Regions from separate parts of the Rhizobium sp. BK289 genome, predicted to be linked through region 2. Evidence: predicted binding sites of a transcription regulator. Region 2 holds the regulator's gene; the other holds the start of a gene.

Region 1 (7,194 bases), on a different contig from region 2:
ATAATGATAAAACCGATCAGGCTGCCCAGGGGCGCGATGCGGCGTTCGTCTTTTCGAAATTGTTGATCGCGGAGGATTTTTCCAGCGTCAGGCCGATATCGTCGAGGCCGTTCAGCAGGCAGTGACGCTTGAATTCGTCGAGTTCGAACTTCAGCGAGCCGCCGTCCGGACCGGTGATTTCGAGGTTTTCTAGATCGACCGTCAGGATGGCGTTGGAGCCGCGCGAGGCGTCGTCCATCAGCTTGTCGAGGTCTTCCTGGCTGACCTTGATCGGCAGGATGCCGTTCTTGAAGCAGTTGTTGTAGAAGATGTCGGCGAAGCTGGTCGAGATGACGCAGCGGATACCGAAGTCGAGAAGTGCCCAGGGAGCATGCTCTCGCGAAGAGCCGCAGCCGAAATTGTCGCCGGCGACGAGGATCTTGGCGTTCTGATAGGCCGGCTTGTTCAGCACGAAATCCGGGTTCGGAGAACCGTCTTCATTGTAGCGGGCTTCAGCGAAGAGGCCTTTGCCGAGACCCGTGCGCTTGATGGTCTTCAGATAATCCTTCGGGATGATCATGTCGGTATCGACATTGACGACCGGGAGAGGTGCTGCGACACCGGTCAACTTCACGAACTTGTCCATGGGGTCCTGCCTTCATTCTCGTCTAAGCACGAATTATCTTGCCAATAGAGCAAATCCGGCCCGAAATGAAGGAGAATCTTGGAAATGCTCTAAAAGGCGGCGTTTGGGTCGCATTCCATCCTTCGAGCACGTGTCCGAGCTTGGGGGAATGCGTTCGGCAGCCCGCAAGAGGCTACCCTCACCTGTTTCGACCTCAGAGGTCGATGATCGTGCCGCGACCGTCGTTCCAGATGCGCATTTCGCGCTGGCCGTTCGTCTTTGCCTTGGCGTGCACCGGCGCCGGCTTCATGCGCAGCGAAATCGCGCGGGCTGCCATGAGCACGGTCAGGATGCCGCCGACGGCAAGCGTGACCGAAACGGTAAATAGCGCCATGGCTGCAAACACGGTAATACCGGCGAGCGCGATGAACAGGGAACGGATATTCTGCATGGTCGAGACCTCTCTACTCCGAGCAATGTGGTCCTCATCTCTGTCATCTGCAAGAGGAGCGTGGCTTTTTGTTGACTTGCCTGATGATCAAAAGCGCGGCAAAACAGCACAATGAGCCATTCCGCGAGCCAAGATTCCCCTTCCCGCCCCGCCCGCCTGCGCCGCTCGGTCTTAAGCGTTCCCGCCAGCAATCGGCGCGCGCTGGACAAGCTTTCGAGCCTCGATTGCGACGCCGTCATCTTCGATCTCGAAGATTCGGTCTCGCCGGAAAAGAAGGTCGAGGCGCGGGAGAATTTGCGGACCTTCTTTTTAGCCTCGCCGCTTCCGGGCAAGGAGCGGATCATCCGCATCAATGCGCTTTCCTCCAATTTCGGGGCCGACGACCTGGCGCTGGTCACGGAGCTGGAGCCGGATGCGGTCCTCTTGCCCAAAGTGGACGAACCGCAGAATGTGACCGGCGTCAGCGACAGGCTCGCGGAAGCCGATGCGCCGGAAAGCTTGCGTATATGGGCGATGATCGAGACGCCGCGCGGTATCCTGAACGCCGCTTCGATCGCCGAGGCCGGACGCACGGCGGGCAGCCGGCTCGATTGCTTCGTCGTCGGCCTCAACGATCTCAGAAAGGAAACCGGTGTCCTGCCGCAGCCTGGTCGCGCCTATCTCGTGCCTTGGCTGATGCAGGTGGTGCTTGCTGTCAGCGCCTATGGGCTCGAGGCCATCGACAGCGTCCTCAACGATTTCAAGGATGACGCGGCATTCGAGGCCGAATGCGGCCAAGGCCGCATCATGGGCTTTGCCGGCAAGATGCTGATCCATCCGAACCAGATCGAAGCGGCCAACCGGCATTTCGGCCCCGATGAAGCTGCCATCGCCGAGGCTGAAGCCATCATATCAGCCTTCTCCGAACCGGGCGCTGACGCTCTCAATGTCGTGAACCTTGGTGGGCGGATGGTGGAGCGGCTGCACCTTGTCCAGGCGGAGAGACTCGTCCATAAAGCTCGCCTGATCGAGCAGCGCTCTTCGGGCGCTGCCGGAACGCCCCGTAGCGACGTCTGATTGCTAAATACAAGAAAGATGCTTTGATGAAACTCTACCGCTTCCTCACCGGTCCCGATGACGCTTCCTTTTGCCACAAGGTAAGTGCGGCGCTGAACAAGGGCTGGGAGCTGTACGGTTCGCCGACCTATGGCTTCAATGCCGCGAGCGGCCGGATGGAGTGCGGCCAGGCCGTCATCAAGGACGTGGCCGGCAAGGATTACGATCCGGATATGAAGCTTTCCGAACAGTAAGCCATAACTGAAGTTCTTCCCCCGGCCGTCTTGCGGTCGGGGTGGTATCAGCGATCCGTCGCTTCTTCAGCGCTTGCCTCGATGCGCTCCATGTCCTCGTCGCTCAGGCCGAAATGGTGGCCGATCTCATGGATCAGGACATGGGTGATGATGTCGCCGAGGGTTTCGTCGTTTTCAGCCCAATAGTCGATGATCGGTCGGCGATAAAGGCGGATCTTGTTGGGCATATCCCCGGTCTGGGCGGTGAAGCGCTCCGAAATGCCGCGGCCTTCGAAGAGACCGAGCAGGTCGAAAGGTGTTTCCAGCGCCATGTCCTCGAATACCTCGTCATCCGGGAAATCTTCGATGAGGATGATGAGATCACCGGTGAGTGAGCGGAATTCATCCGGCAGATGGCTGTAAGCCTCCATTGCCAGAGATTCGAATGTGCTGATGGAGGGCGAGTGGCGATCCCGCCAATCTTCGCTCTGGTCGACGCGAGCCATGAATATTCCTTCCTTGGCTGGTCATATAGAGGCTTTGCGCCGCTTTTACGAGTGTAGATTGCGACAGAGGAATATTTTCTCATGAAATGGTGTTGACTCTTTTCGCAAGCTCTGGAATCCATAAGAACATAACAGGAACATTATCGATCTGGAGTGAACGTCATGGCCGAGGCCGCCGTGGCGCGGGAAACGCTTTTTGCCCTGCGTGAAACCATTGCCAGACTGGAAGGCAGGCCGATTCCGGCACTGGCAGCGGCGGCGCATGAGATGCTGGCGGCCAAGCCGGCCATGGAATCGGCAGGTATTGCGAAACCTCTACCTGTCCAGCCAGGGTCTGCTCAGCCTAAGCCGGCTCAGCCGTTTCTTGCGACCGGCGTCGACGATCTCGATGTTGGCCTGCAAGGCGGCCTGCCGCTCGATGCGCTAACGGAAATCCGTTCGCTCGGCCTGCGCGATGCGGGGGCGGCGAGCGGCTTTACCCTTGCGCTTGCCGCGCGGCTTCACGCGCAAACGTCGGATACGGCCGTGGCCAAGTCTCCAATCCTGTGGATCGGCGATACGGTCGCCACGATGGAGGCGGGCCTGCCCTATGTCATCGGCATCCGGGATTTCGGCTTGGAACCCGAGGCTTTCCTGCAGGCGTCGCCGCGCAAGCTGGATGATGCGCTCTGGGTGGCGGAAGCAGCCCTTGGCAGTGCGGCCTTTGCCGTCGTCATTCTGGAAGTGCGCGGCAATCCCGCCCGTTTCGGCCTAACCGAAAGCCGGCGGCTGGCGCTGAGGGCCAAGGCGGCGGGGCGGCCCTTATTTCTGTTGCGACAGGGAGGCGAGGAGGAGGCAAGTAGCGCCCTCTTCCGCTTTTCGGTCGAACCCGCGCCGGCGCTGGCGCGCCCCCTGCCGGACGGATCGGTGCTTGGCGGCAGCATCGGTCATCCGGCCTTTCGTCTGACCTTGGAAAAGAGCCGAAATCCGGCGCCCCTTTCCATAACCCTGGAGTGGAATGCCCATGACCGCCGCTTTGCCCCTATCCTCGACACTCAACGCCCTGCCTTTCCCGGCGAACACGCAGCGCATTCTGGCGCTGACCTTTCCGCATCTGCCGACCGACCGCATCGCGCGCAAGCGATGGGGTCTCTCCTGGCGTTCGACAGGCAGGCTTGAAGTGCCGCCGCTCGCCTGCGCCGGCAAGCTCAACAATGCCATGCGGCTGACCGCCCTCAACGAGCGCGCGGAGATGATCGGCCTGAAGCAGGGTCAGGGTGTGGCCGAGGCAAAGGCGATCTGTCCCGATCTCGATGTCATCGAGGAGGACCTCGCCGCGGATCGCAAGCTTTTGGAAGCGATTGCCGACTGGTGCGACCGCTATACGCCGCTGGTGGCGATCGATGGCAAGGATGGCCTTTTTCTCGATATTACCGGCTGCGCCCATCTTTTTGGAGGCGAAGAGGCACTCCTCGAGGACATCCTGATCCGGATTTCCCGGCTCGGTCTCGATGTGCGCGGCGCCATTTCCTCCGCGCCCGGCCTATCCTGGGCGGTTGCTCGTTTCGACGATAGCCGTGTCGTTCCTTCGGAAGCCATGGAGGAAGCCTTGGCGCCACTGCCTGTGGCGTCTCTGAGGCTCGGTGAAGAGACCATTGCCGCGTTGCAGAAGCTGGGATTGAAGCAGGTGGGCGACCTTCTGGCCGCGCCGCGGGCGCCGCTTGCCCGCCGGTTCGGCGCGCAGCTGCTGCTGCGGCTCGATCAGGCCGTCGGCCTCGTCGAGGAGCCGATCTCGCCGCGCCGTCCGGTCGCGCAATTATCGGCCGAGCGGCGGCTGGCCGAGCCGGTGCAGGCGGAAGCCGATATTCTCCAGCTTGCCCGCCAGCTTGCCGAAAGCCTGAAGTCGGGGCTGGAAGCCCGCGGCATTGGCGGTCGTTCCTTCGAGCTCCTGCTCTTCCGTGTGGATGGTGCGGTCTTCCGCATCGCGGCCGGCGCGTCGCAGCCGCTGCGGGAGCCGAGCAGGATCGCCAGCCTGTTCACGGAGCGCTTTGGCGCCGTTCATGACGATCTCGATGTCGGCTATGGTTTCGAAATCATCCGCCTCAATGTGCTGCAGCATGCGCCCTTCGATGCCATGCAAGGTGATTTCGTCGGAGAAGGCCGCCAGGAAGGGTCGCTTGCCGCCTTTGTCGATCGCGTGGCCGCCCGGCTCGGACCGGACTGCCTGCAAGGATTCGAGCTGCGGCAGAGCCATATCCCCGAACGAGCCGTGCGGCCACTGCCGGCCATGACTATCCTCGCATCGAGGCGGCGCGCAGGTCAGGAGGATGCCGGCCACGGCTTCTTCCGCGGCGAGCGGCCGCTGCGGCTGCTTCGCATGCCGGAACTAGTCGAAACCATTGCTGCCGAAGTGCCTGACGGCCCTCCCCGGCAGTTCCGCTGGCGGCGGGTCATGCATCGGGTCAGCCGGGCCGAAGGGCCGGAGCGGCTTTCGGCGGAATGGTGGCTTGAGGAAAAGGAAGAACCTGTCCGCGATTACTTCCAGATCGAAGATGAAGAAGGTCATCGTTTCTGGCTGTTCCGCAAGGGGCTCTATGGCCGAGGCAGCACGACGCCGGACTGGTATATGCATGGGGTCTTCGCATGAATGCGCGCCCGAGCTTTCACGAACCCATGCCCTTCTTCGAGATCGGGGTGAGAACGAATTTCTCCTTTCTCGAAGGTGCCTCGCATCCGGAGGAAATGGTGGTGCAGGCCGCCATCCTGAAACTGTCGGGGTTTGGGATTGCCGACCGCAATTCGGTTGCCGGCGTCGTCAAGGCGCATGCGCATACCAAGGTTCTCTGGGAAAAATATAAGGAAGGCATTGAGAAAAATCTGACGCTTCGAGCCAAGGGCGAGCCAGAAAAGCCGCTTCTGAAGCCGGTCCCTTTCCAGCCGGGCGCCCGCCTCGTGTTTTCAGACGGCACCCCCGACATTCTTGCCTATCCGGAAAATCGCAAGGGCTGGGCGCATCTCTGCCGATTGCTGAGCGCCGGTAATCTGCGCGGCGAAAAAGGCATATGCATCCTTAATGAAAGCGACCTCGTAGAATGGGGTGACGAGATGATGCTGGCGCTCGTTCCCGATGCTGAAAGTGTCGAGGCGCCGGAGGAGCAGGCAAGGCTGGAACAATGTCTGAAGCGGCTCTGGATGCGCTTCGGCCGGAAGTTCCACATGGTCCTGTCGCCAGCCTATGACGGGCGGGACCGCATGGCCTTCGCGACGCTTTCCATCCTGGCGCAGCGCAATGGCGTGCGGCTGATCGCCAGCAACCAGCCACTCTATCATGCGACCGAACGCAAGCCGCTTGCCGATATCGTCGTTTCGATCCGTGAGCATGTACCGATCGCCGAGGCCGGCTTCAGGCTGGCGGCGAACGCCGAACGCTACATGAAGGACGCTGCCGAGATGGCGCGACTCTTCAGAGATTATCCGAAGGCTATCGCCAATACGCAGAAGTTTTTTAGCCGGCTGTCTTTCTCATTGGATGAGCTGAAGCATAACTATCCCGACGAAAGCACCAAGGGCGAAACCGTTGCGGAGACGCTGAAGCGACTGACCTGGGAGGGCGCCAGATGGCGCTTTCCTGGAGGGATTCCTCCGAAGGTTTCGACGCAGATCGAACATGAACTCAAACTCATCCGGGAGCGGCAATATGAGCCTTATTTCCTGACGGTGCATCGCATCATGGAGTTTGCCCGCAGTGCGAATATCCTGTGTCAGGGGCGCGGATCGGCGGCCAATTCGACGGTCTGCTATTGCCTCCGGATTACCGAGGTCAATCCGGAAATAACAAGCTTGCTTTTTGAGCGCTTCATCTCGACGGAGCGCGAGGAGCCGCCCGATATCGATGTCGATTTCGAGCACGAGAAGCGGGAAGAGGTGATCCAGTTCATCTACAGGCATTACAAAAAGGAGCATGCCGGGCTGACGGCGGCGGTCACCAGCTATCGGGCGCGCTCGGCCGGCCGTGAAGTGGCGAAAGCCTTCGGTCTGTCGGAGGATGTGCAGTCCGCCCTTGCCAGCGGTGTCTGGGGCTGGTCGACGGAAGAACTGTCCGAGCGTGAGGCGAAGATTGCCGGCCTCGATCTTACAAACAAGACGACGCAGAACGTCCTTTCCTATGCCTCGACGCTAATGGGATTTCCGCGGCATCTGACCCAGCATGTCGGCGGCTTCGTCATCACCCGGGATCGGCTGGATGAGGTCGTGCCGATCATGCATACGGCGATGGACGATCGCTATATGATCGAGTGGAACAAGGACGATCTCGACAATCTCAACATCTTGAAGATCGACGTGCTCGCGCTTGGTATGCTGACCTGCCTTGCCAAGGCCTTCGAC
Region 2 (7,194 bases):
GTCCAATAAAAAACCGCGCCCAGGGGCGCGGTTCGATTTCAGCGAATAATCTCGTCGCAGACCCAAGCGGATCGCGCGGATCAGGCATCAGCCGCGCAGGATGGAGCGGCCGGCATACTTTGCCTGAGGGCCGAGCGCTTCCTCGATGCGTATGAGCTGGTTGTACTTGGCAAGACGGTCGGAGCGCGACAGCGAGCCGGTCTTGATCTGACCGCAGTTGGTGGCAACGGCGAGATCGGCGATGGTGGAATCTTCCGTTTCGCCCGAGCGGTGCGACATCACGGCCGTGTAGTTGGCCTTATGCGCGGTTTCGACGGCATCGAGAGTTTCGGTCAGCGAGCCGATCTGGTTGACCTTGACGAGGATCGAGTTGGCAACGCCCATGCGGATACCGTCGCGCAGGCGGGCGGAATTGGTGACGAACAGGTCGTCGCCGACGAGCTGGGTCTTCTTGCCGATCAGGTCGGTCAGCGTCTTCCAGCCTTCCCAGTCGTCTTCAGCCATGCCGTCTTCGATCGAAACGATCGGGTACTTCGCTGCGAGTTCTGCGAGGTATTCGGCCATGGCGCCGGATTCCAGCGTGCGGCCTTCGCCTTCGAGCACGTACTTGCCGTCCTTGAAGAATTCGGTCGAGGCGCAATCGAGGCCGAGAGCGATTTCGTCGCCCGGCTTGTAGCCGGCCTTTTCGATGGACTTCATGATGAAATCGAGGGCTGCCGGGGCGCTGGAGAGGCCTGGCGCGAAACCACCTTCGTCGCCGACATTGGTGTTGTGGCCCTGCGATGCCAGTTCCTTCTTCAGAACATGGAAGACTTCCGAACCCATGCGGACGGCTTCGCGGATCGAGTCTGCGCCGATCGGCAGGATCATGAATTCCTGAAAGTCGATCGGGTTATCGGCATGAGCGCCGCCGTTGATGATGTTCATCATCGGAACCGGCAGCAGGCGGGCATGAGCGCCGCCGACATAGCGGTAGAGCGGCAGGTTGGCGCTCTGGGCAGCAGCCTTGGCGACGGCGAGCGAGACTCCGAGGATGGCGTTGGCACCGAGGCGCGACTTGTTCGGCGTGCCGTCGAGTTCGATCATGATGTTGTCGAGCTGGATCTGGTTTTCGGCATCCATGCCGCCGATCGCGTCGAAGATTTCCGAATTGACGGCTTCGACTGCCTTCTCGACACCCTTGCCGTGGTAGCGCTTGCCGCCATCGCGAAGCTCGACGGCTTCATGAGCGCCGGTCGACGCGCCCGACGGAACCGCCGCGCGGCCCATGCTGCCGTCTTCGAGGTAGACATCGACTTCGACGGTCGGATTGCCACGGCTGTCGAGAATCTCGCGGGCGATAATGTCGGTGATTGCGGTCATGATAGCTTCCTGCTCGCTGGTTTATAAATCGATTTAAATCGTCTTAATCGAAGGCGCGGAAATTACAATGGCGATCCGCGCCGCGATTTGGCACTCCTGCAGGCCGCGTAAAGCAAATTCATGTCAGCCTGTTGAATGCCCGATATTTCTTAAGCCTTGGCCACGGCGTCAAAGGCCAGCAGCTTCTCCAGAAGCCGCGGCATATCCTTCAGATAGACCATGTTCGGGCCGTCCGAGGGCGCATTGTCCGGGTCCTCATGCGTCTCGATAAAAACACCTGCGACGCCGACGGCGACCGCAGCGCGCGCCAGTGTCTCGACAAAGCGGCGGTCGCCCCCAGTCGAACCGCCCTGCCCGCCAGGCTGCTGTACGGAATGGGTCGCATCGAAGATGACGGGTGCGCCCATCGCTGCCATGATCGGCAGCGAGCGCATATCCGAGACCAGCGTGTTATAGCCAAAGGAAGCCCCGCGCTCGCAGAGAAGAATGTTCGGATTGCCGCTCTCATTGAGCTTGGCAAGCACATTCTTCATATCCCAAGGCGCAAGGAACTGCCCCTTCTTGACGTTGACGACACGGCCGGTCTTGGCCGCGGCAACAAGAAGATCGGTCTGGCGCGACAGGAAGGCCGGGATCTGCAGGATATCGACCGTCTTGGAAACGATGGCGCACTGCTCTTCCGTGTGGATGTCGGTCAAAACCGGAAAGCCATATTCCTTCTTGAGGTCGGCAAAGACCTCCAGCGCCTTTTCCAGGCCGATGCCGCGCTTGCCCGACAGTGACGTACGGTTGGCCTTGTCGAAGGACGACTTGTAGACAAGGCCGATGCCGAGCTTGCCGCAGAGTTCCTTCAGGACGCCGGCAACCATGAAAGCATGGTCGCGGCTTTCCATCTGGCAGGGGCCGGCAATCAGCGACAGCTTGGCGCTGTTGGAAAAGAGGACCTTGGAGGCACCCTCACCGACGGTGACTTCGGAATTCGTGGTCATGCTATCTCCTCGAAGGCGAACAATGCGCCCTGTCCGGGCGCCAGCCTTGCCAGTATACGATTGTTCTTACGCGTGTAGGTGACGCCGTTAGCAGCGAAATGCGACGATGTCACGGAAAGATCGCGCGTTTTGAAAAGGATTGCGCGTGCGCGCAGCCCGGGATCGCTGGTATGGACCGGCAAATCGTAGAATGCTTCCATTCCTTCCGGCGTCAAAACTTCGACATCGACATTGGCCGCCTTGATCGTCAGGCCGAAGGAATGCTCCAAGATCCGCGGACCGCCAACGACCTCTTCGAAAAAGCTGCGATACACCGCCGGTTTCAGCGCGGAAAGCGCCACCCGCGCAATGCCGGTCACCCCGTTTTTGTGACGCTCGAGTACGCTGCGATCGGCCGGCAGCGGATTGATGCGCTGGCAGCAGAAGGCCAGGAAATCCGGCGCACGCAGATCCGCCGCAAATGCGAGGCGAAAACCGGCCGTGGGTTCCGTTCCATCCGGCATCTTCATCGGCCGGGAGAAATCCAGCATGGGTCCAGCCGAAATCCCAGCCGCCTTGAAACGCCCATCATCGCCGACAGCATCGTCCGTGCCGAAAACCAGGGCCGAAAAACCATCCTCGGCAACGCGGAAGCGATAGGCTTGGTCGCGCGCAACAAAGACATTGCCGTCGGCAATGCTCGTCTCGCATTGCTCCTGCGAGGCCACGCCCAACGGTTCGAGATAGGTCTTGTCGGCAAGGAACACACAGGCATTTTCAGTGCCGAAGGGGTGGCGCGCATCCGGTGCGACCGTGAAGCCAAGCTTGCCCAGGCGCTCCCGCGCCAGAGCGATGTTGACGGTCGGCAGCACGAGATGATCCAGCGGATGCGGCGACAAAGTCATGGTCCTCCCTTGTTTGCCTGCAAAAGCAGATTTGCGCTCATACAATGCTCAATTCAAGCCGAAAGCCAAGCCCGTGAAAGCGCAGGAGAACGTGGGCCGGACGCAACTGCGGCAACCCGAGCGCACTGATTCTCAACTGCGGTCGAGTTATGTGCCAGTCGCCGTCTTCATTCGCACACGAGCAGAGCAGGATTGAGGTGAATCGTCCATAAGGCGAACAAAGCGGCATTTCTCATATTTATCGATGAATTAGCGCGGATATAATTCGCAAGGAATTTCAAGCGATCCAGTCGATGGCGGCAAATATTTGATAGGCTCCGCGAAGCTTTACCGAAATTTAAGCACTTGCAGAACACATATGGAACATATAGTGTCCGTTCTGGATTTGTTTCACGACGATTTTCTTGATTTGGGGTTCCAAGACGATGTTGACGCGCAAGCAGCAGGAACTGCTTCTCTTCATTCACGAGCGAATGAAGGAATCCGGTGTCCCGCCATCTTTCGACGAAATGAAGGACGCACTGGATCTGGCATCCAAATCCGGCATTCACCGTCTGATCACCGCGCTCGAGGAGCGCGGCTTCATTCGCCGCCTGCCCAATCGGGCGCGGGCACTCGAAGTCATCAAGCTGCCGGAGGCCTATAATTCAAGCCTGCAGCCACGACGCGGCTTTTCACCGAGCATTATCGAGGGCAGCCTCGGCAAACCCCAGCCAGTCGCGCCTCCAGCCCCGGCAAAGGTTGCCAACGACGAGCACAATAGTTCCGCATCGGTACCGGTCATGGGGCGCATCGCCGCCGGCGTTCCGATTTCCGCCATTCAGAACAACACGCACGACATTACCGTTCCCGCCGATATGCTCGGCTCCGGCGAGCATTATGCGCTGGAGGTCAGGGGCGATTCGATGATCGACGCCGGAATTTTCGATGGCGATACGGTCATCATCCGCAATTCGACGACAGCCAATCCCGGTGATATCGTCGTTGCGCTCGTCGACGACGAAGAGGCAACGCTGAAGCGATTCCGCCGCAAGGGCGCTTCCATCGCATTGGAAGCCGCCAATCCGGCCTATGAAACCCGTATCTTCGGGCCGGATCGCGTCAAGGTCCAGGGCAAGCTTGTAGGGCTTATTCGGCGCTATCATTGACAGACGAGTTATCACCAACAGTTGGACTATCATTGACGGGTGATATCTGCGCAGGTGGCGTACCGAATTTGCCGGTGCGCCAATCATAGGTTCGGTGCCTGGTCCATGGTCGCTGAGGGTTTTCGAAAGCGACAGAGACAATAGGCTTATCGGCCGTGAGCGTCATTTCGATGGACCCGGTTTTGCGCAATGTCGCACCGGTTATGAGCATTGCGGCCGGAACGGCAATAATCAAGTCGTAGCCGGATCGGCGTGACGACGATGTTTGCGGTATCGCAAGCCGGCGGCAGATAGGCGGCATTTTCGATGGTGACCAACATGGCGCCGTTGTCGAGCATCGCCACGCACCATGCGCCCTTCTGACAGGCGAAACTTCCCTGCATTGTCCGATCCAGAGCCTCCTCCATCGCCTTGCGGACTGCATTTTGCTCTTCCCTGCTTAACCGGCGGCGGCGATCGGTCGTCTTATTGATCTGCGGAAGCCGGTCATCAGCGGGGAGCATGGTGGGTGGCTGATGTTCGGTTGCGACCAGCGCCTTCTGCCATTGTTCGAAAATGAAGACCTGCGGCCTTTCGCGATTTGTGGCGAGTATATCGTCCTGTCGCAACGCAACCAGGACACCATCTTCGGAAATCATCAGATCCGGCTTCGGCACACCTGAGCCGAATGCCGCCACGCCGATGGATGAAAGCAGCAACAGCAAGCCTAAATGGCGAAGCCGGGTCCGCAGCACGGTCATGATCAGAAAGCCGGCAATGAAGGTCGGCATCAGCCAGCCGGGTTGGCGGCCGAAGGTGATGTCGCCTCCCCAACCGGCCACAGTTTTGGCGATCAGGATGACTAGTTCCAGTCCCTCGCCGGTGACGTTCCAAAACGGCCCGTCCAGGCCGATAGGCATCAGCAGCATTGCGGCCATGCCGAACGGCATGACAATGAAGGAGACGACCGGCATGGCCGCAAGGTTGGCGGCGAGACCGTATGTCGCCAGCCGGTGAAAATGCTCGATCGAAAAGATGGCCGTCGATGCACCGCCGATGAACGAGGTCGACAACACGCCACCGAAGAAGCGCGACACGAAGAGCAGCGGGCTTATCAGACGGATCCGCGAGAGGATGTTTTCGCGGTGCCGCCGCCGTTTCCACAGCGAATAGCCCGACACCAACGCCAGCGTCGCTGCATACGACATCTGGAAGCTTGGGCCGAGCACCTGCGACGGCGACAGAATGAGGATGACGATGGCGGATAGCGCGACATTGCGAAGGCTGAGCGACGGCCGATCGAAAAGTACGGCCACCAGCATGATCGCCATCATGATGAAAGCGCGTTCGGCGGATACGCCGAAGCCTGAAATCAGGTAATAGGCCGTTACCGTCAAAAGCGCGCCGAAGGCCGCGAACTTCTTGGTCGGCCAGGCCTGAGCAACTCCCGGAAACAAGCTGAACAGATAGCGCAGGCCGACGTAGAAGATGCCGGCCGACAGCGCCATGTTCAGCCCTGAAATTGCGATGATGTGAGTGAGACCGGCAATTCGCAGCGACTCGGTCGTATCCTTTGAGATCGCACGTCTCTCATCGGTGACAAGCGCTGCCGCAAAGGCGCCCGTATCTCCCGGCAAGGTTTCCCGGATCCTGTCTCCGATGCCGTTGCGCAGGCCGGCGAGCCAGATATCGGCCTTATCCAGCGGCGAATCTGCAACGCCATCACCGGATGGAGACAATAAGGTCGGGTTGCCATAGGCGAAACCGTTCGCACCGATTCCATTGAAATAGGAACTGAAGGCGAAATCATTGAGGTCAGGCAGAGCAGGCCCGGACGGCGGTGTCAGACGCGCCTTGCCCTGGATGCGATCGCCGAGATCGAACGGCTTCGCCTGCTTGCGTATGAAGATCGTGACCCGTTCCGGCGAACGGCGAATCGTAGGCTTTTCCGTCGTCTCGACCCGGACGACATAGCGCCAGCCTCCATTGTCATAGGATTCGCGCCGCTCGACGCGGCCGGTGACGGTCGTCGTCACCGCCGAGTCGAGCATCACAGTGGAAACCCGCCAACTTTCCCATTGCGCCAGCGCCATGCCGAGGCAAATAAGCATGCCGGCGAAAAGCAGGTGGCGAGACAGCCTACCCGCTTCCCGCCGGAGCGCGAAGCTGGCGGCAAAGACACAGAGGCCCGCCAGCACGGCTTGCGGAGGCGGATCGCTACTAGCCTTGAACCAGAAGATGGCACCAAGGCCCATATAGATCGACGCGAAAAGGATGGCGCGGCCGTGTGTCGCCTCCTCTTCGACCAGTCGAGCAACGCTTCCTCCAATGCGGCCCGCGACCAGAAGGAGACGCGAAGCCAACGGCGCCTGATCCTGCGTCCGCGCTCCTTGCCGCACTTTGGCGCGAAGCATGATCGTCGCAACAGCAGGCGAAGCTGCGAGGGCGCAGCGACATTCCGGCCTTCTTCCCGCTGCTCCGTTGCCTCCAAATTAGGCACTCGCCACCGCCCCCATACAAAACCACAGCTTCGGCGCGATTTTTGCCGTCACCATGCAGTGATTTCAACCGAAATCGGCATGAGAGAAACGAAATAGAGGCGGTTTCCCTGCGCAGCCTTGTCAATGACGCTACCGCAGTGCCCAAAAGTTGATACCGCATTGCACAATTCGGCAATGGGATAACTTGGCATTAGGCTCTGGATCATATAGCTAGTCGGTAGTCGCTTAACCTTTTGGCGCTTTTTATGGCGTCAATCCCGCCAAATCTTGGAGGATCAGCATGACGGAACAAAGCGCGAAACTAACTTGGGGTGAAAAGACGGTGGATTTG

The links. Region 2 encodes LexA, which represses DNA repair genes until DNA is damaged. Its sites were predicted from a motif close to TGTTCNNNNTGTGTTCNG; they were not measured.
Region 1: the regulator LexA is predicted to act here: its motif matches at 2,952-2,969, upstream of FHT84_RS27440 (metallopeptidase family protein).

The regions. Positions count from the first base shown of each region.
Region 1 is NZ_JACHZO010000019.1:20,752-27,945, reverse strand. It holds gene leuD (3-isopropylmalate dehydratase small subunit) at 17-625, opposite strand; gene FHT84_RS27455 (hypothetical protein) at 819-1,055, opposite strand; gene FHT84_RS27450 (CoA ester lyase) at 1,167-2,111, shown strand; gene FHT84_RS27445 (DUF1737 domain-containing protein) at 2,138-2,344, shown strand; gene FHT84_RS27440 (metallopeptidase family protein) at 2,392-2,829, opposite strand; gene FHT84_RS31585 (hypothetical protein) at 2,992-3,987, shown strand; gene FHT84_RS27435 (DNA polymerase Y family protein) at 4,028-5,455, shown strand; gene FHT84_RS27430 (error-prone DNA polymerase) at 5,452-7,194, shown strand, end outside.
Region 2 is NZ_JACHZO010000009.1:141,414-148,607, forward strand. It holds gene eno (phosphopyruvate hydratase) at 88-1,362, opposite strand; gene kdsA (3-deoxy-8-phosphooctulonate synthase) at 1,512-2,351, opposite strand; gene FHT84_RS18990 (VOC family protein) at 2,348-3,235, opposite strand; gene lexA (transcriptional repressor LexA) at 3,661-4,383, shown strand; gene FHT84_RS19000 (ComEC/Rec2 family competence protein) at 4,530-6,725, opposite strand; gene gltA (citrate synthase) at 7,144-7,194, shown strand, end outside.